2 linked regions of the Magnetofaba australis IT-1 genome follow. The protein of the gene in region 2 binds, or shares a complex with, the protein of the main gene of each other region. Links are inferred from orthologs where the notes say so. Each region holds a gene or a part of one and is shown on either strand. Other genes may lie near its edges. The genes, in order: secY and secA.

The links.
Region 1: the proteins of secA (region 2) and secY are in contact, whole or in part, in a crystal structure (PDB 3DIN), measured with the Thermotoga maritima proteins. The link is inferred for Magnetofaba australis IT-1 from one-to-one orthologs. Residues at the interface, in WP_004082002.1 of Thermotoga maritima: Glu261, Ala262, Arg263, Lys300, Ala301, Arg302, Thr303, Ile304, Ile305, Leu323, Tyr324, Asp325, Pro326, Val329, Ser330, Tyr333, Ile336, Lys340, Phe345, Val349, Glu363, Phe364, Tyr374, Ser375, Gly376, Gly377, Glu393, Ile395, Thr482, Ser483; in WP_004081795.1 of Thermotoga maritima: Glu108, Gly109, Glu110, Glu111, Ala236, Glu237, Arg238, Arg239, Ile240, Thr241, Ile242, Gln243, Tyr244, Ala245, Arg246, Arg247, Val248, Thr249, Gly250, Arg251, Arg252, Val253, Tyr254, Gly256, Ala257, Ser258, Thr259, Tyr260, Leu261, Pro262.

What each region holds. Positions count from the first base shown.
Region 1 is NZ_LVJN01000020.1:1,334,804-1,349,015, reverse strand. What follows is about bases 273-3,135. They hold secY (preprotein translocase subunit SecY), read right to left. Parts: upstream 2,437-3,135; coding sequence 1,108-2,436; downstream 273-1,107. Other genes in these bases: rpmD (50S ribosomal protein L30), read right to left, coding at 3,000-3,135; rplO (50S ribosomal protein L15), read right to left, coding at 2,492-2,968; rpmJ (50S ribosomal protein L36), read right to left, coding at 910-1,023; rpsM (30S ribosomal protein S13), read right to left, coding at 418-786; rpsK (30S ribosomal protein S11), read right to left, coding at 273-366. In the rest of the region: more of rpsK, read right to left, coding at 1-272; more of rpmD, read right to left, coding at 3,136-3,173; rpsE (30S ribosomal protein S5), read right to left, coding at 3,231-3,770; rplR (50S ribosomal protein L18), read right to left, coding at 3,783-4,154; rplF (50S ribosomal protein L6), read right to left, coding at 4,170-4,703; rpsH (30S ribosomal protein S8), read right to left, coding at 4,720-5,118; MAIT1_RS18090 (type Z 30S ribosomal protein S14), read right to left, coding at 5,151-5,336; rplE (50S ribosomal protein L5), read right to left, coding at 5,351-5,890; rplX (50S ribosomal protein L24), read right to left, coding at 5,922-6,263; rplN (50S ribosomal protein L14), read right to left, coding at 6,277-6,645; rpsQ (30S ribosomal protein S17), read right to left, coding at 6,655-6,903; rpmC (50S ribosomal protein L29), read right to left, coding at 6,907-7,107; rplP (50S ribosomal protein L16), read right to left, coding at 7,109-7,528; rpsC (30S ribosomal protein S3), read right to left, coding at 7,547-8,179; rplV (50S ribosomal protein L22), read right to left, coding at 8,203-8,553; rpsS (30S ribosomal protein S19), read right to left, coding at 8,569-8,847; and 7 more genes. UniProt on the Escherichia coli protein: The central subunit of the protein translocation channel SecYEG. Consists of two halves formed by TMs 1-5 and 6-10.
Region 2 is NZ_LVJN01000020.1:339,699-351,980, reverse strand. What follows is about bases 9,036-12,282. They hold secA (preprotein translocase subunit SecA), read right to left. Parts: upstream 11,942-12,282; coding sequence 9,236-11,941; downstream 9,036-9,235. Other genes in these bases: MAIT1_RS13730 (glutamate-5-semialdehyde dehydrogenase), read left to right, coding at 12,248-12,282. Also shown: MAIT1_RS13760 (tetratricopeptide repeat-containing sulfotransferase family protein), read right to left, coding at 420-2,042; MAIT1_RS13755 (tetratricopeptide repeat protein), read left to right, coding at 2,163-3,743; MAIT1_RS22060 (tetratricopeptide repeat protein), read left to right, coding at 3,886-5,223; MAIT1_RS13745 (tetratricopeptide repeat protein), read left to right, coding at 5,369-7,189; MAIT1_RS13740 (glycosyltransferase family protein), read right to left, coding at 7,193-8,482. UniProt on the Escherichia coli protein: Required for protein export, interacts with the SecYEG preprotein conducting channel.

The sequences.
Region 1 (14,212 bases), 1.0 Mb from region 2 along the record:
GCCATTGTGCGGGATCGGCGTCACATCGACCACTTGGGCGATGTTAAAACCGATGGCCGCCAACGCGCGCAGAGCCGATTCACGACCCGAACCCGGTCCCTTGAGTCGGACCTCCAGGTTGCGCATGCCGTGCTCCATCGCTTTCTTACCAGCGTTCTCCGCCGCCATCTGAGCTGCGAACGGCGTGGATTTCCGAGAACCTTTGAATCCCTGAGCGCCCGCCGAGCCCCAGGAGATGGCGTTGCCATGGGTATCGGTGATGGTGATCAGAGTATTGTTGAAGGTTGAACGAATATGCGCAATGCCACTGGCGACATTTTTGCGCTCTTTCTTTTTCAACCGCGAGGTCTTTTGCCCCTTGGCCATGATGCCTCCTAAAACGTTTGAGCTAGGTCAGTTATCGCGTGTCGCGGTTGATTATTTCTTCTTACCGGCGATGGGCTTACGAGGCCCTTTGCGGGTGCGCGCATTGGTATGCGTGCGCTGACCGCGCACTGGAAGACCGCGACGATGGCGCAAGCCGCGATAGCAGCCCAAATCCATCAAACGCTTCGTATTCATGGCGATCTGACGACGCAGATCACCTTCCACCTGGAATTCGTTGTCAATCACTTCACGCAGCTTCGCCACTTCGGCGTCGGTCAGTTCATTGACGCGCACGTGGGTGGCGATTTCCGCTTTTTCCGCAATGGTTTTGGCCGAATGACGACCAATGCCATAGATGTAAGTCAACGCGATCTCAACCCGTTTGTTTACGGGGATGTTCACACCAGCGATTCGAGCCACAGATTTTCCTCTTGCGTATTCTACTGGCCACACAACTGACGTTGCCTGGTCATTTGATCGAGAAAAAAAACGGGCATCCTACAGGAGTCGCCCATTTCATTCAACAAGAATTCGCCAGTTGGCTTAACCTTGTTTCTGCTTGTGCTTGGGATTCTTGCAAATCACCCGCACCACGCCTTTGCGCCGGATCACTTTGCAATCCTTGCACATCCCTTTTACCGATGCCCGAACCTTCATTTCACGATCTCCTCACATGGGCCGCATGGCCCGCTGAACCATCGGCTGCTTTGATTCGCGCCGATGATTTGACTCCCGCCAGAATTAACGGCGGCCTTTAATCTTGGCTTTCTTCATCAAGCCTTCATATTGGCGGCTGATGAGGAAGGACTGAATTTGCGACGTGGTGTCCATGGTCACGCCCACCACGATGAGCAGCGAAGTGCCGCCAAAATAGAACGGAACGTTCCAATTGGCAATCAACAATTCCGGCAACAGACAGACCAGGGTCACATACATGGCGCCGATCAGGGTGAGTCGCGTCAGAATTGTATCCAGGTAGTCGGCGGTGCGCTTGCCCGGACGGATCCCTGGAATGAAGCCGCCATACTTCCGCAGATTGTCTGAAGTCTCCTCGGGATTGAATACAATCGCCGTATAGAAGAAGCAGAAAAAGATGATCGCCGCTGCGTAGAGCACCATATAGGGCCAGTGACCAGGCGACAGATAGCCGGCTATGGTCTTGACCGAATCCCATGGGGCAAAGTTACCGATGGTGGCCGGGAACAGGATGATGGAGCTGGCGAAGATGGGCGGGATCACTCCGGCCGTGTTCACCTTCAACGGCAGGTGCGAACTCTCACCGCCTACCATGCGGCGGCCGGAGACCTGGCGTTTGGCGTATTGGATAGTGATACGGCGCTGGGCGCGTTCCATAAAGATGATGAACGCGGTCACCGCCACAGCCATCACCAACAGCAGCAGCACCAACAGCGGGGCAATATCGCCAGTCCGCGCAAGTTGCAGGGTCTGGAACAGCGCCACCGGCAGGTTTGCCACGATACCGGCAAAGATGATCAACGAGATGCCGTTGCCGATGCCGCGATTGGTGATCTGCTCACCCACCCACATGATGAAGCTGGTGCCTGCAGTCAGGGTGATCACAGTCAGGAGACGGAAATCCCAACCCGGATCCACAACCACATTGAGGTTTCCGGCGGTCATGCTCTCCAAGCCAATGGAGATGCCGAGCCCTTGGAAGATTGCCAGCGCAATGGTGCCGTAGCGAGTGTATTGAGTGATCTTGCGGCGCCCCGCCTCGCCCTCTTTCTTAAGCTGCTCAAGCTTGGGCACCACAGCGGTCATCAACTGAATGATGATGGACGCTGAGATATAGGGCATGATGCCCAGCGCAAAAACCGAAAGGCGCGATAACGCGCCCCCGGAGAACATATTGAACATACCCAGCAAAGTCCCCTGCTGCTGGGCGAAGAATTCGCGCAGCGCTTGTGGGTCGATACCGGGAGTCGGCACATGGGCGCCGATACGGTAGACAATCAACATGCCCAAGGTGAAGAGGATTCGCTTTCTCAGTTCAGGGATTTTCCCCATGTTGGCGAACCCGGCCAGCGGGTTTTCAGGCATCGTCGCCATGATTCTCCGTCACCCCTTCATGTTACGCATTGAATCCCAGAGCTCTGGGCTTGACTTACGCTTCGACTTCAGCGGCCGCTACAGGCATGGTCACTTCAACCTTGCCGCCAGCCGCTTCGATTTTGGCGATGGCGGCCGCGGAAGCTTTGTCCACACGCACAGTCAGGGCTTTGCTGATTTCGCCTTCGGACAGCAGTTTAATGCCGTCGGCAATCTGCTTGGGAGCCAGACCTTTGGCGCGCAGCGAATCAATGGTCACCTCTTCACCGGCTTCAAAGCGGCTCTCGAGTTGTCCCACATTCACCACGTCAAAACGCTTCTGGCTGAAGTTTTTAAAGCCGCGCTTGGGCAGACGACGCTGCATCGGCATCTGGCCGCCTTCAAAGCCGACTTTATGATAGCCGCCGGAACGCGCCTTCTGACCTTTCATACCACGACCGCTGGTCTTACCGTTACCAGTGGCCGCGCCACGTCCCACACGATTACGCTTTTGGCTATTACCGGGAACGCCGGGGATCTCATTCAGTTTCATGGCTCTGATCCAATCTCTCAATCAGCGAAGCTTAGGCGACTTCGACCAAATGCTTGATCTTGTCGATTTGACCGCGGATAGCCGGATTATCCGGCAGTTCACGCTCGCGGTTCATCTTGCTCAGACCAAGGCTTTTGACGATTTTATGCTGTTTTTCCGGGCGTCCGATCACGGAACGCACCAGCTTGACCTTCAAAGTGGCCATGACAACTTCTCCTCACATCCTAAGGCGCGGACATCAGTCACCCGCCAGAACGTTCTATCAGCAGACGCGAACTTTTTTCGGGTCCAACCCACGCTTGCTGGCGATGGTCTCAGGCGAGCGCACACAGGCCAGGGCGTCAAAAGTCGCCTTGATCAGGTTGTGCGGGTTGGAGGTGCCGGTGGATTTGGCCAGCACGTCACGAATGCCCAGGCATTCGAAGATGGGGCGCATGGAGCCGCCAGCGATGATGCCGGTACCCGCTGCAGCCGGACGCAAGACTACACGACCAGCGCCGTAACGCCCAACCATTTGGTGATGGATGGTGCGACCCTCTTTCAGGTCGATGGTCACCATGGACTTGCGCGCTTTCTCGGTGGCTTTACGGATCGACTCAGGCACCTCTTTGGCTTTGCCCAGACCGACGCCAACCTGTCCGGAGCCATCGCCCACCACCACAATGGCGGAGAAGTTGAAGCGGGAACCGCCCTTCACCACCTTGGCGGTGCGCTTAATCACCACCAATTTTTCCATCAGATCATCGCCCTCTTGGGCGGTGTCCTGCTCATTATTGCGACCGCGACGCGGATTGCTCATCATCAACTCCCCAACTTAGAACTCGAGACCGGCCTCGCGGGCCGCATCCGCCAGCGCCTTGGTGCGCCCGTGGTACAAGAAGCCGCCGCGATCGAACACCACGGAGGTGATGTCTGCCTGTTTGGCTTTCTCGGCGATTCGTTGCCCAACCAGTTTGGCCGCGGCAGAGTTGCCGCCATGTTTACCAGCCAGTTGCTCGCGCACCTCTTTTTCCAAAGTAGAAGCCGAGCACAGAGTTTTGCCGTCGATATCATTGATAATCTGGGCATAGATGTGGCTGGTGCTGCGGAATATGGAAAGACGCAGGCGGTCTCCGCGCACACTCTGCAATTTGTGACGGACGCGCCGTCCCCGGTTCCGCCGGGCGCGTTGACGATCATGAGCCATCGCTGAATCTCCCGATTACTTCTTCTTGCCTTCTTTACGAAGGATATATTCACCCTGGTAGCGGATCCCTTTGCCTTTGTAAGGCTCAGGCGGACGCCACGCGCGAATTTCGGCGCATACCTGACCCACAGCAGCCTTGTCGGCCCCAGAGATGGTCAACACCGTATTTTTCTCCACCGCGGCGCTCACGCCTTCCGGGAGTTCATAACTCACCGGATGGGAGAAGCCGAGGTTCAGCTCCACGGTGTTGCCTTTGACGGCGGCGCGATAACCAACGCCCTGGATCTCCAGCACTTTGGAGAAACCTTGGGAGACGCCGACAACCATATTGTTGAGCAACGAGCGGGACAGCCCCCACAGAGCGGGGCCCTTCTTCTCGGAAGGATCCACGCTGACGCTCACCGCATCGCCATCGCGCTCGAAGCTGATGGCCGGGTGAAACGTGCGCTGCAACTGACCCAGTTTGCCTTTGGCGGACACCACCGATCCGTCGATCTTCAGATCGACGCCGGAAGGCACGCTCACTGGCGTTTTGCCGATTCGGGACATGCTTCTTCTCCTGACCTCAGAACACAGTGCAGAGCAACTCGCCGCCCACACCCAACTTGCGCGCCTCACGAGACGAGATCACGCCGCTGCTGGTGGACAGGATCGCAACGCCTAGGCCCTGATACACTTGCGGAATTTCAGTCTTGCTTACGTACTGGCGGCGACCGGGCTTGGAGATGCGTTTGATCTCCTCAATCACCGGCTTATTGCGCACATACTTAAGCGTCAGCTCCAGCGCGGGATGGCCGTTTTCGCAAGAGGCTTCGGCAATGCCGTCAATATAGCCTTCTTCTTGCAGAATCGCGGCGATGCGCGCTTTCATTTTCGATTTGGGCACCAGCACCGTTTGGCGACGTCGCATCTGCGCATTGCGGATGCGGGTCAACATATCACTGATGGGGTCGGTCATGGACATGCCGTTACTCCTTGCGTCCGATTCTCGCGCGCTTACCAGGAAGCCTTGATCACGCCGGGGATCTCCCCGCGCAACGCCAACTGCCGCACGCAAACGCGGCACATCTTGAATTTGCGCAGATAGCCGCGCGGGCGGCCACAGCGTTGGCAGCGGTTGTATTTGCGCACGGCGAATTTGGGCTTGCGGCTCGCCTTAACCACCATGGAAGTCTTGGCCATGATTGCTTCCTAACTCAATTGCGGAACGGCATGCTGAAGCCGCGCAGCAGCGCTTTGGCCTCAGCGTCCGTATTGGCGGAGGTGACGATGCAGATGTCCATACCGCGCACGGCGTCCACCTTGTCGTAGTCGATCTCCGGAAAGATGATCTGTTCTTTAAGGCCCAGCGTATAGTTGCCGCGCCCATCAAACGCTTTGCCGGAGACGCCGCGGAAGTCGCGGACGCGAGGCAGAGCCGTATTGATCAAACGATCGAGGAACTCATACATGCGTTCGCGACGCAGGGTCACGCGGCAGCCAACCGGCTGACCTTCGCGCAGTTTGAAGCCAGCGATGGACTTCTTGGCGTAGGTGGTGACCGGTTGCTGACCGGCAATGGCGGTCATGTCAGTCAGCGCGCTTTTGAGCAGGTTTTTATCCTGCGACGCTTCGCCAACGCCCATATTGATGACGACTTTTTCGATTTTGGGAACCTGCATCGGGTTCTTATAATCGAACTCCTTCATCAAACCCGGCGCCACAGTCTCGTGGTAGAATTTCTTCAGCCTTGCCATTGTCTTATTCCCTGTCTACGCGCGCCGTGGTTCAACGATCCAGCACTTCGCCGGAGGCGGCGGCAACACGAACCTTGCGGCCATCTTCCAACGTTTTGTGCTTAATGCGGGTGGCTTTGCCGCCAGCAGGATCCAGCATCATCACATTGGAGATGTGAATCGGCGCTTCACGCTCGACGATGCCGCCTTCGCTGTTTTGGGTCGGCTTGGTGTGGCGTTTGATCATATTGACCTTCTCCACCAGCACCGCGCTCTTCTTGGGCAGCACTTGCAGGATCGCGCCGCGCTTACCCTTATCCTTACCGCTGATGACGACGACCTGGTCGCCTTTTTTCAGATCGGTTTTAAAATCGCTTTTCATCGTGCGGGCCATGATTCCCTCTCCCTCACAGAACCTCGGGGGCCAACGACACGATCTTCATATAGTTGCGACCGCGCAGTTCACGGGTCACGGGACCGAAGATACGCGTGCCCACCGGCTCGCCTGCTTTGTTAATCAGCACCGCAGCGTTGTTATCGAAGCGGATGTAGCTGCCGTCATTGCGCGACACTTCCTTCTTGGTGCGCACCACAACTGCGCGGGCCACGTCGCCTTTTTTAACCTTACCACGAGGCAGAGCCGCTTTGACGGAGACGATGATCACGTCGCCGACACGCGCATAGCGTCGCTTGGAGCCGCCGATCACCTTGATGCACTGCACTTTTTTGGCGCCGCTGTTATCGGCGACCTCGAGCATGCTCTCGACTTGAATCATGACGCGCTCCTAGGCTTCCTGCGCCTGGACGACACCGACCACTTCCCAGTTCTTATCCTTGGAAAGGCTGCGGGATTCGCGGATATTCACCACGTCGCCAGACTTATATTGATTCTCTTCGTCGTGGGCCTTGTACTTCTTGGACAGACGCACAATCTTGCCGTACAGCGGATGGCGAACCTTACGCTCGACCTTCACCACCACGGTCTTGTCCATCTTGTCGCTGACCACGACGCCCTGCATGATACGCTTGGGCATGACTCACCCCTCCTCGCTGGGCTTGCGCGCGCCGAGCACCGTAGTGATACGGGCGATATCACGGCGAACCTGCCGGATTCGGGCGGTATTTTCCAACTGAGCCGTCGCGTGCTGGAAGCGCAGGTTGAAGGCTTCCTGATGCAAGCTCTTGAGCTGATCAGCCAACGCGGCGTCGGACATCTCTTTCAATTCCGCGGCCTTCATCTTACAAACCTCCTTCGCGACGAACAAACTTCACCGGAATCGGCAACTTGGCCCCAGCGCGATCCATCGCTTCGCGCGCCAAGGTTTCCGTCACCCCTTCCATTTCATACAGAATCCGACCCGGCTTCACGCGCGCGGCCCAATAGTCGGGCGCGCCCTTACCCTTACCCTGACGAACTTCAGCGGGTTTGGATGAGACCGGAACGTCGGGAAAGACACGGATCCAGATACGACCACCCCGTTTGATGTGACGGGTCATCGCGCGACGCGCCGCTTCGATTTGACGAGCGGTGAGGCGTCCCGGAGCCAATGCCTTAAGACCGAACTGGCCAAAGCTCAGAGAGCTGCCCTTATAGGCGAGCCCATGGATGCGGCCTTTGTGAGCTTTTCGGAATTTTGTCTTCTTGGGCTGCAAAAGCATGGGATTATACTCTCAGTCTCAGCGTTTTTCAATGATTTCGCCTTTGAAGACCCACACTTTTACGCCAATTTTGCCGTAAGTCGTGTTCGCTTCAGCGAAACCATAATCGATGTCGGCGCGCAGGGTGTGCAGAGGCACACGACCTTCGCGATACCACTCGGTGCGGGCGATCTCACTACCGCCCAAACGACCGGCGCAGTTGATGCGGATGCCTTCAGCGCCCAGACGCATGGCGGAGGTGACGGCGCGCTTCATGCTGCGACGGAAAGCTACGCGGCGCTCCATCTGCTGCGCAACGCTCTCAGCCACCAGTTGCGCATCGGCTTCCGGCTTACGCACCTCGACAATATTGATCTGGCAATCGGTCTGCGAGAAGGCTTTGATATCATCCTTCAGCTTCTCGATATCGGCGCCTTTTTTCCCGATGATGATGCCGGGACGCGCCGAGTGGATGTTGATGCGCGCTTTTTGCGCCGGACGCTCGATGGTGATTTTGCTCACCGAGGCATGCCCCAGGCGCTTCTTCAACCATTCACGCAGCTTGATGTCCTCAAGCAGCAGGTCGGCGAAGTTTTTATCCGCGTACCAACGGGTGTCCCAGGTCTTGGTGACGCCCAGGCGGAAACCAGTGGGATGAACTTTCTGACCCATGTGTCTCTTCCTTCCTTCGGCGCTTAGTCGGCGCTGTTTTCTTGCGTGCTGACCGCCACGGTGATGTGCGACGTCCGCTTGAGAATGCGCGAGGCGCGACCGCGGGCGCGCGGCTTGAAGCGCTTAAGCACCGGTCCCTGATCCACGAAGGCCTGGGACACGATCAGCGTGTCCACATCCAAGCCCAGATTGTTCTCCGCGTTGGCGATAGCGGACTTAAGGGTCTCCTTAACCACGCGGGCGATGCGCTTTTTGGAGAATTCGAGAATCTGAAGGGCGCTCTCAACGTCCTGGCCGCGGATCTGGTCGATGACCAGACGCGCCTTGTACGGAGAGACCCGCTGATTCTTAGTAATGGCCCTGGCTTCTTGCATTGTCATCTTCCCCTATTAACGGCGCTTGCTCTTCTTGTCGACGCCGTGGCCGTAATAGGTGCGCGTGGGCGCAAACTCGCCCATCTTGTGGCCCACCATATTCTCCGTCACGAGTACGGGAATGAACTTGCGACCGTTGTGTACGCCGAAGGTGTAACCGACGAATTCCGGAAGAATCGTGGAGCGTCGGGACCAGGTTTTGATCAGTTCCTTGCGATTATCGGCGCGAAGGACTTCCACCTTCTTAAGCAGATATTCGTCAAAAAACGGGCCTTTTTTAACTGAGCGTGCCATTGCGCTTCTCCAAACCGCTTATCGCGTTCGCCGTCACTTACCGCCGCGCCGACGCATGATGAGTCGGTCGGAGCTCTTGTTTTTCTGACGGGTTTTCTTGCCTTTGGTGGGAACGCCCCAGGGAGTCACCGGATGGCGACCGCCGGAGGTGCGACCTTCACCACCACCATGAGGGTGATCCACCGGGTTCATGGCAACGCCACGCACGGAGGGGCGCTTGCCCATCCAGCGCTTACGACCGGCTTTACCGATCTTGGCGTTGGAGTTGTCCGGGTTGGAAACCATGCCCACCGTGGCCATGCAATCGAGCAGCACCATACGCATCTCACCCGAGGGGAGTTTCAACTGCGCATATTTGCCCTCTTTACCCATCAACTGAATATAGCTACCAGCGCTACGCGCCATCTGGCCGCCCTTGCCCGGTTTCAGCTCCACGTTATGCACGATGGTGCCGATGGGCATGGTGCGCAGAGGCAGCGCGTTGCCAGGTTTGATCTCAACCTTGTCCAAGGTGGAGCCGGCAATCACGTTGTCGCCCGCTTCCAGACGCTGCGGCGCCAGGATGTAGGCCTTTTCACCGTCAGCATAGTGCAGCAGCGCAATGAAGGCGGTGCGGTTGGGATCGTACTCGATCCGCGCCACTTTGGCCGGCACGTCCATCTTGCCGCGTTTGAAATCGATCACGCGGTAACGACGCTTGTGGCCACCGCCTTGATGGCGCACGGTCATGCGACCGGTATTGTTGCGGCCACCCTTTTTCGACAGCGGAGCCAGCAGGCTGCGCTCGGGGCCTTCGTTGGACAGACCGGAGTAGTCAACGGAGACCTGATGGCGCTTACCGGCGGAAGTCGGTTTATAAGTCTTCAAAGCCATTGTTCACTCTCCTCCGCTCAGGCGCCGGCGTTGAAGAAATCAATGGATTGACCATCTTTCAGGCGCACCATAGCTTTCTTCGTGTCCTTGCGCTTGCCGGTCAAACGACCAAAGCGCTTGATTTTGCCCTTCACGCTGACGGTCTTCACCGAGACAACGTCAACTTTGAAGAGCTTCTCCACCGCGGACTTGATCTGCAGTTTGTTGGCCCAAGGCGCGACGCGGAACACCACCTGATTGCTCTTTTCGAGGCACAGGGTGGACTTCTCAGTCACAATGGGCGCTTCCAAAACTTTATAGAGGATGTTGGCGTCGCTCATGACAACCTCTCTTCCAACTTCTTCACCGCCGCTTCCGTGATGACCAGATTGTCATGACGCAGCAGATCGTAAACATTCACGCCTTCGCAGGGCAGCACGGTCACGCCTGGAAGGTTGCGCGCAGCCAACTCAACATTGCGATCACTCTCGGCAATCACAACCAGAGCGGACTTACCCGCTTCGATGGTGTCCAGCACGCCGCGCATGGTTTTGGTTTTCGGCGCGTCCAGAGTCAGCGCGTCCAACAGAACCATCTCTTTGGCGTTGCATTTGGCGGACAGCGCCACCTGCAGCGCCAAGCGACGCATCTTTTTGTTCATCGAGACCGCAAAGTCACGCGGCTTGGGACCGAACACAATACCACCGGTGCGGAATTGTGGCGCGCGGGTGGTGCCTTGACGCGCGTTGCCTGTGCCCTTTTGACGATACGGCTTTTTGCCGCCGCCCTTAATCTCGGAGCGACCTTTGGAGTTGGCGGCGCCGCTGCGACGTTTGGCCAACTGATAGGTCACCGCCAAACCCAACAGGTCGGTGCGCAGCTCGCGACCGAAAACGGTCTCAGACAGCTCAGCGCTGCGCAGCTCCTGATTGGCGATGTCTTTAACAGGATACGATATCATCGCTCAGCTCCTCCTCAACCCTTGGCGGCGGCTTTTTTCAAAGCCTCCCGCACCATAACCAGGGAGCCCTTGGCGCCGGGGATGCTGCCCTTGACGGCCAGCAGATTGTTCTCCACGTCTACCGAAGCGACTTTCAGATTTTGCACGGTCACAGTGGCGTCGCCCATGTGCCCAGCCATCTTCTTGCCCTTGAACACGCGGCCCGGAGTTTGACACTGACCAATGGAGCCAGGGGCGCGGTGCACGCGGTGGGCGCCATGGCTGGCGCGACCGCCGCCAAAGCCCCAGCGTTTCATGCCGCCTGCGAAGCCCTTACCAATGGTCTTGCCCGTGACGTCCACAAAGCCGTCCACGTTGAACTGTTCAACCGTCAGCTCCTGACCCACTTCATACTGCTCGGGGTCGTCGACGCGGAATTCACGCAGCACGCGCTTGACTTCCACATTGACCTTGGCGAACTGACCGCGCTGGGATTTGCTCACACGAGAGGCTTTCGCCTCTTCGAAGCCCAACTGAACAGCCGTATAACCGTCCGACTCTTCGGTCTTCTTCTGCACAACCGCACACGGTCCCAACTTCAGGAGGGTGACGGCGATGCACTGACCGTCATCGGTGAACATCTGGGTCATGCCCAGCTTGCGACCGATCAGACCTGCACGCATAATGGTTCCCCTTCATTATCGATTGCCTCCAGAGACATTTTCACTGCTGGAGGATGCTTGCTTCTTCAGAGCCGCGGGGAGCGGCCCGAAGGATCAAAGCTTGATTTCAACGTTAACGCCAGCCGCCAAATCCAACTTCATCAGCGCGTCCACGGTCTGGGGCGTCGGATTGAGGATGTCGATGAGCCGCTTGTGGGTGCGGATCTCGAACTGTTCACGGGACTTTTTATCCACGTGAGGCGAGCGTAGCACCGTATAACGGTTGATCTTGGTCGGCAGCGGAATCGGCCCGCGAATGTCCGCGCCGGTGCGCTTGGCGGTGGCCGCGATCTCGCTGGTGGACTGATCCAGAATGCGATGATCGAACGCTTTGAGGCGGATTCGGATCTTTTGATTTTCCATGGTACCCTCGTTCTACAGGCCCCGCCCGACGAGCGGATGGCTCACTAACCTTACTCGATGACTTCAGCGACGACGCCAGCGCCGACGGTGCGGCCGCCTTCGCGGATGGCAAAGCGCAGACCCTGCTCCATGGCGATGGGGCCGATCAGTTCAACTTCCAACGTCACATTATCGCCGGGCATCACCATCTCGGTGCCCTCGGGCAGCTTCAGGGTGCCGGTGACGTCGGTGGTGCGGAAGTAGAACTGCGGACGGTAGTTGCTGAAGAACGGGGTGTGACGACCGCCCTCTTCCTTGTTCAGGATGTAGCACTCCGCCTTGAACTTGGTGTGCGGGGTGATCGAGCCCGGCTTCGCCAGAACCTGACCGCGCTGCACGTCTTCACGCTTGGTGCCGCGCAGCAGCACGCCCACGTTGTCGCCAGCCTGCCCCTGATCCAGCAGCTTGCGGAACATCTCAACGCCGGTGCAGGTGGTGGTCTGGGTGTCGCGCAGACCCACGATCTCAATGGATTCGCCAACCTTGATGATGCCGCGCTCAACACGACCGGTCACCACGGTGCCGCGGCCGGAGATGGTGAACACGTCTTCGATGGGCATCAGGAACGACTTGTCCAGCGGACGCTCAGGCTCAGGGATGTAGGCATCCACTTCCGCCATCAGCTTGTTGATCGCCTGGATGCCGATCTCGCTGTCTTCGCCTTCCAGGGCTTTCAGAGCCGAGCCCTGCACCACCGGAATGTCGTCGCCGGGGAATTCGTAATCGGAGAGGAGTTCACGAATCTCCATCTCCACCAGCTCCAGCAGCTCGGGGTCGTCGACCTGATCGACTTTGTTCATGAACACCACCAGGGCGGGCACGCCAACCTGACGCGCCAGCAGGATGTGCTCACGGGTCTGCGGCATGGGGCCGTCGGCCGCGCTCACCACCAGAATCGCGCCATCCATCTGCGCCGCGCCGGTGATCATGTTCTTGATGTAGTCCGCGTGACCCGGGCAGTCCACGTGGGCGTAGTGACGATTCTCAGTCTCATACTCCACGTGGGCGGTGGAGATGGTGATGCCGCGCTCACGCTCTTCCGGCGCGCCGTCAATCTCGTCATAGGCCTTGAATTCCGCGCGACCCGCATCCGCCATGGTCTTGGTGATGGCGGCGGTCAACGTGGTCTTACCATGGTCAACGTGGCCGATGGTGCCGACGTTTACGTGCGGTTTGTTGCGTTCAAACTTTTCCTTGGCCATGATCTCTCTCGCTCTTATCTATAGGCTCGAAGCGGCGCTTCGCGTCATCTCTTATTTGGTGGCTTTCGCCTTGATCTCTTCAGCGATGGAGTTCGGCACCTCTTCATAGTGGGCGAACTGCATGGTGAAGGTGGCGCGACCTTGCGACATGGAGCGCAGGTCAGTGGCGTAGCCGAACATGCCCGCCAGCGGGACATTGGCTTTCACCATCTGGTTGTTGCCAACCGCTTCCATACCGGAGACCTGGCCGCGACGGGAGTTCAAGTCGCCCATCACGTCGCCCATGTACTCTTCGGGGGTCTCAACTTCCACTGCCATGATGGGCTCAAGCAGGACCGGGCTGGCCTTGCGGCAGCCATCCTTGAACGCCATGGAGCCGGCCACGGAGAAGGCCATTTCATTGGAGTCCACATCGTGGTAGGAGCCATCGAACAGAGTGGCTTTCACGTCAACCACCGGGTACCCGGCGATCACGCCAGCCGACAGGGAGTCTTCGATCCCCTTGCCCACCGCCGGAATGTACTCCCGTGGCACCACGCCGCCCTTGATCTCGTCGATGAACTCGAAACCGGCGCCGGGCTCATTGGGCTCCAGCTTGACCCAGACGTGACCATACTGACCACGGCCACCGGTCTGACGCACAAACTTGCCTTCCGACTCCACCGTGGCCTTGATGGTCTCACGGTACGCCACCTGAGGCTGACCAACGTTGGCGTCGACTTTGAATTCACGCATCATGCGGTCGACGATGATCTCCAAGTGGAGTTCGCCCATGCCGCTGATGATGGTCTGGTTGGTCTCATGGTCGACTTCCACCTTAAAGGAGGGGTCTTCCTGGGCCAGACGCTGCAGCGCGACAGACATGCGCTCCTGGTCAGCTTTGGTTTTAGGCTCCACGGCGATGGCGATAACCGGAGCCGGGAAGTCCATCTTTTCCAGAATGACAGGGTTCTTACCGTCACACAGGGTGTCGCCGGTGGTGGTGTTCTTCAAGCCCACAGCGGCTGCGATGTCGCCAGCGCGCACTTCGCTGATGTCTTCGCGCTTGTTGGCGTGCATCAGCATGATGCGGCCCAGACGCTCTTTACGGTCCTTGGTGGAGTTATTCACATAGGAACCGGACTCAGCCACACCGGAGTAGACGCGGAAGAAGGTCAAGGTGCCGACGAACGGGTCGGTCATAATCTTGAAGGCCAACGCCGAGAACGGCTCGTCATCGTTGGGCTTGCGTACGCAGGGCTTCTCGT
Region 2 (12,282 bases):
GCGCCGACGCCGTCAAAGCCGCGCCCCTGCCGACAACGGAATGCGCACGCAGCACAAACCAGACCGCGCCGCCCCCTCGCCCATCATGTCAGTCTCAATTGCAGTTCAACAGATTGCCTGAAATCACGCACTGCTGACCATCGCTGAAATAGACCATATCCCCCGATATCTGCGCCCAGGTTCCATCGGTATATAGTCAGTCAAATTCAAAATTGAACATTGGCGATTTTGAAAATGGAAGATATCGAGGGCTCCGCCCTCGAGCTCCCAACAACCAAACCTTGGGGCGCCGCCCCAAACCCCGCTGGGGGCGCCGCCCCCAGACCCCGCCGCCGACCAGTCGGCGGCCAAGAGTCAACGCCAGCCGGGCCTGCGTCACGCAAACATTGGCCGATCTGTGCCGTTTTGGTTTCGCGCCGTCAAACGTCCAGTAGACTATCGGACGCCCCCAGCGCCTCGGTAAATGGGCGCAGCGCCTCGTCCCCGTAACGCTTCCAACGCGCCACCGCGCCGCCGTAGATGGGTTGGCGCACCTGCGCCAGACTGGCGGTGCGCACCACCCGCTTACTGCGATGAAAATCCACACACGCCTGCTCAAACGGCAGGCCGCAGAAATCCAGCAATTGTCGAATCTCCGCCTCCGGCTGCGCCACCAACGTCTCATAACGCACGCGGTAAATCGCCTCCGGCGCCAAGGCCTTCCAATGCGCCATCAGGCGCTCATAGGCGGCGAAGTAGCGCCCCAGCTCCGCCAGATCATAGGCATAGGGCAACTCGCCGCTAAACCAGGTTTTGAAGATGGAGAGCGCCACATCGCGCGGGTCGCGCACGCAGTGGATGATGCGCGCGTTGGGCAGCATGCGCCGGATCAACCCGATGAACAGATAGTTGGCGGGCATCTTGTCGGTGATGCGGCGCGCCTGCTGGGGCGAAGCCACCTCCCGCAGACGCTGAAGGTACTCCTGCGCCATACGGGTCACGTCAGCGTTGGAAAGGGTTTGCATGCCGTCAGGGAAGCGCCAACCGCGCGCATCCCACCCCCCCAGCACGACGCGGCGCAGATCATTGCGCTCGCCGCCCCCCGCCACATGTGAGTGGCTGGCGAGAATCTGCTCCACCAGCGAGGTGCCCGAACGCGGCATGCCGAGAATAAAGATGGGCGTGGCGTCATCCACGCCGCTCTGCGGATCCCCATCCAGCGATGGCGTGGCCGCCATCAGCGCCGCGTGCTGCGCCACATCATCGGCCACATCATAGGTATAGCTGGCGCGCATGCGCGCGTTGGCGCGACTGAGCGCAGCGAACGCCGCGCCATAGTCGCCCTCCGCCTCCAGCAGCGCCGCCAAGCCGAAGCCCGCGCGCATGGCGGCGTCATCCACGCCCTCCGGGCGCGCCGCCAGGCGCTCCAGGGCGCTGCGATGCTCAGGCGCCACCGCGCTTCGATCCCACAACGCCAGCAGACGCAAGGCGTCGGCGTGTTCCGGGTTGAGTTTGAGCAGCTCCAGCAGCGCCGCCACCGCTTCGCTGCGTCGCCCAGCCTCCATCAGGCTCTGGGCCATATTGAAGCGCGCGTGGGGGTGCGCCGGATCCAACTTCAACGCTTTGGCGAAGTAACGCGCCGCATCGTCATTGCGCTCCATCTCGCGTAGACAACCACCCAGATTGTTCTGCGCATCGGCGTTGTGCGGCAGCTGCCTGGCGACGACCTCAAACGCCGTAAAGGCGGACGCGAACGCCCCCTGGGTGACTAGCAACATGCCGATCTCATGGGCCAGGGCGGCGTCACTGGGGCGCAGCGCCAACGACTCCTCCGCCACCACACGGGCCTCATCAGCGCGTCCGGTTTCGGCCAGCAGGCGCATCAGGGTTTGCCGCGCGGGCCAATGCTCCGCCTGCCGCTTCAGCGTCTCGCGCAGGGCGCGTTCGGCGGCGGCCAGATCCTGTACGGCCAACGCCGCCTGAACCTGACTCCAGGATTCCTGGGCGGCGGCGCGCAGATGCGCGGGGGCGGATTTGGATTTGGCGCGACGTTTGATCTTCACGGCGAACTCATCGGCTTGGCGTTGATTGCGCTCTCTTGAGAGTCAGCCTGAAAAACTCGCATAATTCCCCCTCTGACGCCACCCGGGTTGCCCACTGCGCGTCACCCATCAGGAGCCTTTATGCGTCGTCTTGCGCTGATTCTCACCCTCTTGCTGCTACTCAGCGCCCCCGCCCACGGGCAGAGCCCCAACGCCGACCAGTTGGTGGCGCTGGCCAAACAGCGCATGGCGCAGCGTCAGTTGATGTGGCCGCCGGGCAGAAGCGCCATAAGCGCGCTCAAACAGGCGTTGACGCTGGATCCCGACAACGCCGCAGCCAAACAGGCCATGGGCAAAATCGCGCAACGCTACTTGACGCTGGCCCACGCCGACTTGGCGAAGGGGCGGCGCACACAGGGGCACAAACGGCTGAAGCTTGCCCGCCGCATTATCGATCTGGGCTATGGCGATGCCGCCGCGTTGGCCAAACTGGAGGCGCGTCTACAGCGCAAACCCCAGCCGCGCGCCACAATCCGACCAGCGATCCCGCCCGCGCAACGCGCCGTCGCCACTGCGCCCAAATCGCATCAGGCGGCATCCACCATGCAGACACGGCAAGACGCGACGCCACCGGCTCCCCAGAAAACCGGCGCCGACGTCAAACAGAGGCGTCTGCTGGCGCAGGCCAACGCGTTAATCGCCCAACACAAGCTGATGTGGCCGCCAGGCAAGAGCGCCATGAGCCTGCTCAAACGGGCGTTGACCCGCGACCCCCACTCCAGCAGCGCGAAACAGGGCATGGCGGCCATCGCCGAGAAGTACATGACGCTGGCGCAAGCCGATCTGGCGGCGGGTCGCCTCACTCGGGCGCGCAAACGGCTCAATCGCGCCAGCAGAGTGGTGGACATGGGCTATGGCGACGCGGCGCGACTGGCGCAACTGCAAGCGCGCGCCAAATCTGGCGGCAAGCCGATAGCAGCGGCCCGTCCGCGCAAACCTGACACACCCCCGGCATCGCCCGCTCCAGCTCAACTGGTTGCGCAGCGGCATCCCACATCCGAGCCCACCACGACGCCAGCGCAAGCAGAATCCCCCTCTGCGCAATCCGGCCGCAGCGCCCATGCGCAGATCACCCCCATGTTTCGCGGCAAGCCGCCCACCATTCCTCGCCAGCAAGCGCCCGCAGTACAAGCGCCACCGCCTTCGGCTCCCATGCCCATTGCATCCGGCCCGCTGGACGCCACGTTGATTCCCAAGGCGGCGATCTTCACCGCCATGGAGCGCGGCGACTACGTCACCGCCGCCCAGGGGCTGCACTACTACGCCATCGCCGGGGTGGATGAGGCGCAATTCAACCTGGCGGTGATGTATGACACCGGCAAAGGAGTCGCGCAGGACTACAACGAGGCGCTCAAATGGTATCGCGGCGCCGCTTTGCAGGGGCATCCGCAGGCGCAAGCCAATCTGGCTGCGCTGTATGAGGCGGGATTGGGCGCGCCGCAGGACCCCTTCAAAGCGGCGACGTGGTTCCAACTGGCGGCGGATCAGGGCGTGCCCATGGCGCAGTATCGTCTGGCGCGCCTCTATGCCGAAGGGCGCGGCGTGGAGCATGACCCCGACGAAGCGCGACACTGGTATGCGCAAGCGGCGAAACGGGGGTTTGCCCCCGCACGCGCGGCGTTGGAGGAGATGGCGCCAGCTCCTGTCGGCGCCCAACAGTGATGCCGATCAATCCCGCCCGCGCGCGCTTGAGGGGTAATCCGGCAGGCATTGCCCCCGCATCGGCGTCACCCCTTGAGAGTGTGCGGCGATCCCTCGCATAATCTTCCCAACCGCCCCCAACGCCTGCTCGGAAAGTGACCCCATGCGCCTTGTGACGCTGATCGCGATTCTCGCCCTATGTCTGCCTGCGCCCGCGCATGCGCAGAGCAGCGAAGCGGATCAGCTGGTCGCCCAGGGCAAGCAGCTCCTCGCTCAACGCAAACTGATGTGGCCGCCAGGCAAGAGCGCCTACAGCATCCTCAAGCGCGCGCTGGAGTTGGAGCCCAATCATGTGGAGGCGCGGCGGGCCATGGCGGCCATCGCCCAACGCTACATGACGCTGGCGCGGGAGGATCTGGAGGCCGGACGGCGCAAGCAGGCGGCCTCGCGTCTCTACCGGGCGCGTAAGGTGGTGGACAAAGGCTATGGCGATGCGGCGCTGCTGGCGCAGTTGGAGGCGCGACTGCAGAAATCAACCCACACGCGCAAGAGGCGTCCGACGCCACAGCGCGTCGCCGCAAAACCGCCATCCGCCTCGAATTCCGCCAAATCAGAGCCCCCTGCCGTTCAGCCAGACCCGGCTTCCGCCCAAACAGCCGACGCCGACACTCCGGCTCCGACCAGAGCGCCACGCGCCATCGCTTCGTCTGCATCGACATCAGGCAAGGCGACGCCTCCAGGCGACAAACCAGCCCGGTCCAAGCCAAAACCCGCCATTGCGCAGCCTGTTGCAGCCCCCGCCCAGTCGCGGAGCGTCGCCGACGAGCCGGACTCCCCATCTTCAAAAAAACCGCCCGGTGCAGCCAAGATCGCCGCTGCGCCACAACAACTGGCCGAAACTCCGGACAAGCCGCCCGCCCCTGGCCCGATGCTCCATGCCGACATCGCCCCCAGGGCGCGCATGCGTCCGCAACAACCGGCGGTGGATGACCCCACGCCATCCACGCCAGCCGCATCCGCCGAGTTGGAACCCCTGCTTCTCTCCAAGGCGGAGATCTTCGCCGCGATCAATCGCGGCGATCTGCACACTGCGGCGCAGGGGTTCTACTACTACGCCATCGCCGGGGTGGCGGATGCGCAATATAATTTTGGCGTGATGTTCGATACCGGTAAAGGTCGGCCCCAGGACTACGCCCAGGCGTTCAAGTGGTATCGTCGCGCGGCCCTGCAAGGGCATGCGCGGGCGCAGACCAATCTGGGCACGCTGTATGACAGCGGCGCCGGGACGCACCAGGATTATATCAAAGCAGCCAAGTGGTATCGGCTGGCCGCCGAGCAGGGGTTGGCGGTGGCGCAATACAATCTGGGCGCGATGTATGAGAACGGCCAGGGCGTTGCGCGCGATCCCAAAAAGGCGCGCCATTGGTATGAGAAAGCCGCCGGACAGGGCCTGGGCCCGGCGCGCAAGGCGTTGGGCCTGGCTGACGTCGAGCCGGAATAACCCCGCCCCGCCGGGCTACTCTGTCGTCGCCCCCAGCGCCCGCGTGATGCCTCCGGTTGCGGCTTTTCGCTGTACAGCGTTGCAATCTCTCAACTATTCTCGTTACTGGTGAGTTTCCTACCCAGCACAGCAGGAGATGAAAGTTGTGGAGAGTCTGAAATCACTCCTGGCGGGATTACAGCCCTATGGCGGCCCAATTTTGATCTGGCTTCAGGACAACTGGATTGGCGCGCTGGCCGTCGCCATTCCCGTGGGGTTGTTCGTCAATTGGCTCTCGTCCAAGTGGTTCTCCTCGGACAAACCGACAAAGTTCACCCACAAATCCCACAGCGGCAACGTGCAACACACGGAAAACATGGCGCAGGGCGACCAATCCAATACCCATGTGACCGACCACAGCACTGCGCAAGGCGATATCACACACAATGGAGACCGCATTAATGGCGACAAGGTGGTTGTAAATAACACCTTTAGCGCAGAAACCATTGACGAAGTGAAGAAGGCAGGCTTGGCCGAAGCCGCAATCCACAACTTCTCCAAGCGTTTGGATATCCAGCAAGTCCCCCCCTATGAGTGGGACGCCATGCTGCGTGAGTTTGCCGAGCGCTATCTGAGATTGCAGGCGGAGTTGGATCAACTCAAAACCAACGATGCAGAAGTGGGGGCGCTCAAGGAGAAGGCGCAAGCATTCATGGCGGAAGGCCAATGGGTCGAAGCAGATGCCGCATTACAAGAGGCCAAAACCCTGGCTTGCGTGACTGCCCTGAAGCAAAAGCAACAAGCCGATGAGGGGCTGCGCACCGCCGCGCAACTGGCCAAGGCTCAAGCAAATGCACGTCTATCTCAATTGGATTATGCCGGAGCGCTCGACGCCTTGCAGGAGGCGGTGGAGTTGATGCCGCCAGGGCGGGATCGTGAATGGGAGCTTGAGCGCGCTGATCTACTGTTTGCCTTAGGCAGAGCAACAGGCGAGATGGGGAATTTTGCAGGTTCAGAAAATTACCACATCAAGTCAATGGAATTGCGGAACAAATATGACGCCTCTATCAATGAAAAGGTAAAATCCATACTTAGCTTGGCCTCAAGTGTTGAACATCAAGGACGCGTCACAGATAGCGAGAAACTGTACTTACAGGGTATAGAATTACTGAATATTTCAGAAAACGCCGACAAAAATCTCCTCTCAATAGCAACGGCTAACCTAGCAGGTTTATATAGCGACCAAGGGGACTTTGTTCAGGCTGAGAAGTTATTCATAAAGTCACTTGAAATAACTAAATCCTTACCTCATAAAAATCCATCTGATCTAGGCCGGATCATGAACAATATAGCACAAATGTATATTGTCCAAGAGCGTCTTCCTGAAGCAGAGTCTATTCTTCAGTCCATTGTAAATGAGTTTGAAGTTACCAAAAACCTTATGCATCCCACATTCGGGATAGTATTATCTAATCTTGCCAGCGTTCATAAGCTACAAGGGAATTTTAAAGCCGCGAGAGCCCTATATGAGCGTGATCTAGAAATTGTAGCTAATGCCTATGGAAGGGCTCACCCTGGTTACGCAAAAACATTAAACAATATGGGGTCACTTTGCTGGGAAGAGAAGGAGTTTCAGGAGGCTGAATCATTTTTTCAACAATCTATCGAAATATACGAAAATTTACTAGGACATGAACATCCAGACTTGGCCATGTCTTTACAAAATCTAGGTGGTGTGTATTTTTCACAAAAGAAAGAAAATCACGGGGAGGCATTAATTAAACGCGCCTCTGAGATCATGCTGGCCAAACTGCCCGAGAGCCCCAATACCGCCACTGTGTTAAAAAATCACGCCCAAGTCCTGGACGCCCTGAACCGCCCCCAAGAGGCCCAACAGCAGCGAGACTTGGCGGCGGAAGTGATGCGCCGCCACGAGGCGCGCAACGCTGAAAAGACTACACCCACCGTGGCGGAGGCGACAGAGTAACCCCTACCCCTCGCCGGTGCTCTCCGCGTCGGCCACCTCTTCTAGCAGAGCGGCCAGTTGGCGGGTGAGGCGGCGGCGTTCGTACTGGGCGGCCTTTTGCGGGTCCGGGGCGCTGGCTTGGCCGTCGCGCAGTTGCGCGATGAAGGCGGGCAGCGCGTCCACCATGGCGTCGGTGTGGTGCAGGGGGATGATCTCCCGCCCACCGCAATCGCGCAGCAGATTGGCCGCATCGCCGGTGGGATCGGCCAGAGCCAACACCGGACGCCCCAGACGCAGATATTCAAACAATTTGGCCGGAATCAGGTGGTGGAAGTTGGCCCCCTGGAACAGCATTAAACCGTCGGCCAGGGCCATCTCCCGCAGCGCCTCCTCGTAGGGAATTCCCGGCAGCACCTCCACCATATCCGCCACATGGTTGGCCACCGCCAGTTGGCGCAGGTAATCCTCCTCCTGGGAGCCGCGAAAACGCACGCGCAGGGTCTCCGGCCCCACCATGCCGTAGTGACGCAGCTTGCCCAGGGCCTCGAAGAAGCTCACCGGGTCGCGCTCCTCGTGGCCGGGATAGAGTCCGCCGCTGTGCAGCAGGGTCACCGGGCCGTCGATCTGCGCATTGGCCGGACGTTGGGGGAGCGTGGCGAAATCCGCCTCGTCATAGCCGTTGGCGATGACGGCGAAGTGCTCCGGCGGATTCACCGGGTAGCGGTTTTCATACAGCTTTTGAATGCCGGGGGTGGTGATCACGGCGCGACTGCACGAAGCCATGTGACGCGCCTCCAGCAACACGTGTTGGTCGTGGCGGGCGCGGTCGGCGGGGAAGGTGTTGGTCCACTGGGCGTCGCGGAAGTCGGCGATCCACGGCAGGCCGGTGAGGCCGCTCAGGGTGTGGGCGATCATGTGGCAACTGGCGATGGGGTATGTGGCCCAGATCACTTCGGGTTTGTGTTGTTTGATCAGTTGCAGGCCGCGGCGGATGGCGAAGGGGCGCCAGGTGGCCCAGCGGTCGGGGCTGGCGAGAAAGCCGGGGTAGCGTCCCAGAATCGACAGATGGCGTTTGGCGTCCCACGCCTGCGGGCGGGCCACGGGGGCGTCTTTGGGGATTTCGCCCAGTTGGGTGGTCCCGGTCTGTTCGTAGGCGCGGGGGTGGGCGGAAAGAATGATGGGATCCCAACCCCAATCGGGCAGGTAGCGACTGAATTTGAGGGCGCGTTGGGCGCCGCTGTAGCCTTGGGCGGGGGGTAGTGGAAGGCGATCATCAGCACGCGGCGGCGTGTGTCCATGACTGGCGACTCCCAAGCCCACTCTATCTGGATGCGGCGACCAAAGGTTGCGCGCGCACGGAGTAAAACTAATCGAGGTCCAGGAGGGCGTCCCTCCTGGCGGGTCCAGGGCGGCGCCCTGGCGGATCATTAAGGCGGAGCCTTAATATCTAACTTTTTTAAATTGCGCCCCCTTTTCAAAAGCAAAATCGCAGATTTTGCTGGGGCGCTTCCTGACTCAATTTGCTCTGGCAAATTGAGAGAGGGGTCTGGGGAGAGATCTCCCTAGCATGCCGCCGAAGGCGGCGGTCTTGGGCTGGCGACCAACTCTCCCGGATGCGGCAATCTTGGGCTCGCTCCCTCACTCCACCAAAGACGATGGTCTTGGGCGCGCTCCGATCTTCGTTAGTTGCTACAAGGGCAGACTACCCTAACCCCAGCGCTTTCCCGCACACACTTTTTGGCTTTCCCGAGTCCACAGCCCTAGAGCATTCGCTCCTGTCGGCTACGCCGACATATCGCTCACCGCCGTTTCCCGTTTTCCCCCGTGCTGGCTCAACCCTTCCAGCTTCTCTTCCAAATCCTGACTGGCTCAACCTTTTCTCAAGGGGGAAACGGCTGAAAGCTTAAAGATATTGGGGCGCTGCCCCAAACCCCGCCAGGGCGCCGCCCTGGACCCGCTTAAGGGGCGCAGCCCCTTAAGAATCCCGCCTCCGGCCAGCCGGAGGCCAATAGTCAGCGCCAGCTCAAGCTGCGTCACGCAAACACTTTTACTCCGCGTAGATCAGGCCTACGCCAGCTTGCCGTGGCAATGCTTGTACTTCTTGCCCGACCCACACGGACACGGATCGTTGCGCCCAATCTTATCGCCCTCACGCCGATACGGCGTATGCGCCGCATCCTGCTCCGGCTGCGGCGCCGACTCCCCCGCATAAGACTCAGCGTCCGCATGGATCATGTTCATCTCTTGCTGCCGCTGCGCCGCCAACTCCGCCTCACGCGCCTCAACCTCATCCGGCTGCTGCACCTCCACCTTGGCCAGGAACTCAATGGCGTCCATCTTAATGCGGTCCAGCAAGCCCTCAAACAGCTCAAACGCCTCGCGCTTGTACTCGTTCAACGGATCCTTCTGCGCATAACCCCGCAAGTGAATCCCCTCTTTCAAGTGGTCCATGTTGAGCAGATGCTCCTTCCACAGACCATCAAGCAGTTGCAGCAGGATCGATTTTTCCAGATAACGCATCAACGGCGCCGTCAAACGCTCCTCACGCGCCGCGCAATAGGCGTTCAGAGCCTCCTTGGCGCGCTCATGGGCCACCGCGCTGGTGACGCCCTCTTCATGCTTCCAGCTCTCGGCGTCCACCACCACGCCAAATTGATGCTGCACCGCGTCGCTAAAGGCCTTGGCGTCCCACTCCTCCGGGTAGATCTCCTCGTTGAGATGCTGCTCAACCAGGTCCGCCAAAATCTCCTCGCGAATCTCCTGGATGTAGGCCTGAATGTCCTCCGCCTCCATCAGCTCCTTGCGCTGCTCGTAGATCACCTTGCGCTGCTCGTTCATCACATCGTCGAACTTGAGCAGGTTCTTGCGGATATCGAAGTTGCGCCCCTCCACCTTCTTCTGCGCCGACTCCACCGCCTTGTTGATCCACGGATGGATGATCGCCTCCCCCTCCTCCAGACCAAATTTCTGCAGCATGGCGTCCATGCGATCGGAGCCGAAGATGCGCATCAGATCGTCCTGCAGCGACAGGTAGAAGGTGGACGAACCCGGGTCGCCCTGACGCCCGGAACGGCCACGCAACTGGTTGTCGATGCGGCGGGATTCGTGGCGCTCAGAGCCGATGATGTGCAGACCGCCCGCCGCCAGCACCTCGGCCTTCTCGGCGGCGCACTCGGCGCGAATCTGCGCTTCCAGCTCGGCGCGCTTCTCTTCCGGCGTGTCGGGCTTGATCTCATTTTTGATGCGCATGTCGGGGTTACCGCCCAACTGGATGTCGGTGCCGCGACCGGCCATGTTGGTGGCGATGGTCACCGCGCCCTTGCGACCCGCCTGGGCCACGATCTCCGCTTCGCGCTCGTGCTGCTTGGCGTTGAGGATTTCGTGCTTGATCTTGCGCTGCTTGAGGAATTTGGAGACCACCTCGGACATCTCGATGGAGACCGTGCCCACCAGCACCGGCTGCCCCTTGGCGTTGCGCTCGACGATATCTTCCGCCACCGCATTGAGCTTCTCCTGCAGGGTGCGGAACACCACATCGTCGTTATCGATGCGCACCATGGGCCGGTTGGTGGGGCAGATCACCACATCCAGATTATAGGTGCTGGAAAACTCCGACGCTTCGGTGTCGGCGGTGCCGGTCATGCCCGACAGTTTGTTGTAGAGACGGAACAGATTCTGGAAGGTGATGGAGGCCAGGGTTTGCGATTCATTCTGAATCATCACCTGCTCTTTGGCCTCCAGCGCCTGGTGCAGGCCGTCGGAGTAGCGACGACCGGGCATCATGCGGCCGGTGAACTCGTCGATGATCACCACTTCGCCATCTTTGACGATGTAGTCCTTGTCATTTTCGAACAGCGCATGGGCGCGCAACGCCTGGTTGACGTGGTGCACCATCTCCATGTTGCCCAGGTCATACAGATCGCCGTTGGTCAGCAGACCCGCCTCTTTGAGCAGAACCTCAATGGCCTCGTTGCCCTCTTCGGTGAAGGTCACCGTGCGCGCCTTCTCATCCACCGTGTAGTGGGTCTCGCGCTCCAGTTTGGGGATCACCGCGTTGACCTGATAGTACTTGTCGGTGTTGTCCTCGGTGGGACCGGAGATGATCAACGGCGTGCGCGCTTCGTCAATGAGGATGGAGTCCACCTCGTCGACGATGGCGTAGTTCAGCGGGCGCTGCACCATCTCCTCTAAGGAGAACTTCATGTTGTCGCGCAGGTAGTCGAAACCAAATTCGTTATTGGTGCCGTAGGTGATGTCGCAGGCGTAGGCCTCTTTGCGCTGGGCGTCGTCCAGCCCATGCACGATCACCCCGGTGGTGAGCCCCATGAAGCCGTAGAGCTTGCCCATCCACTCGGCGTCGCGTTTGGCCAGGTAGTCGTTCACCGTCACCAGATGCGCGCCGCGTCCGGCCAGCGCGTTGAGGTAGAGCGGCAGCGTGGCCACCAGCGTCTTACCCTCACCGGTCTTCATCTCGGTGATCTTGCCCTGGTGCAGCACCATGCCGCCCACCAACTGCACATCGTAGTGGCGCATGCCCAAGGCCCGCACGCCGCCTTCGCGCACCGCGGCAAACGCCTCGGGCAGCAGCGCGTCCAGCTCCTCGCCATTGTCCAGACGTTGGCGGAACTGGGCGGTGAGACCCTTCAGCTCTTCGTCGGAGAGCTTCTGCATCTGCGGCTCAAGCGCGTTGATCTGATCCACCAGCGGATTGAGGGATTTCAGATAGCGGTCGTTGGCGGAGCCGAAAATCTTGCGGGCGATAGCCTGAAACATGTCGTATTCCTGAAATGAACGAGTCGGGGGCCTGGGGAAACCGGCAAAGCGGTTCGCGCGCGCGGCCCGCCATACGGATGCGATTGCGCTGGAAGCGAGATTTGTACCACATTCGGCCCAATCAACGCCATCCCTGCTCGGCTTGAAACGGTCTGCGGCGCCGTTTCTGTTGGCCTGCGGTGAAATTTCATGCAGGAGACTGGACGAATCAACCCATTCGCGGCATCCTTGCACCAATTGAATTTTTGCATCCGCCCGGTTGCAAAAATTCAATTCACAACCCTATCAGCAAGTTGAAGAGCACACATGAGTGAAGCGGCGCAATTAATCGAACAGATCGG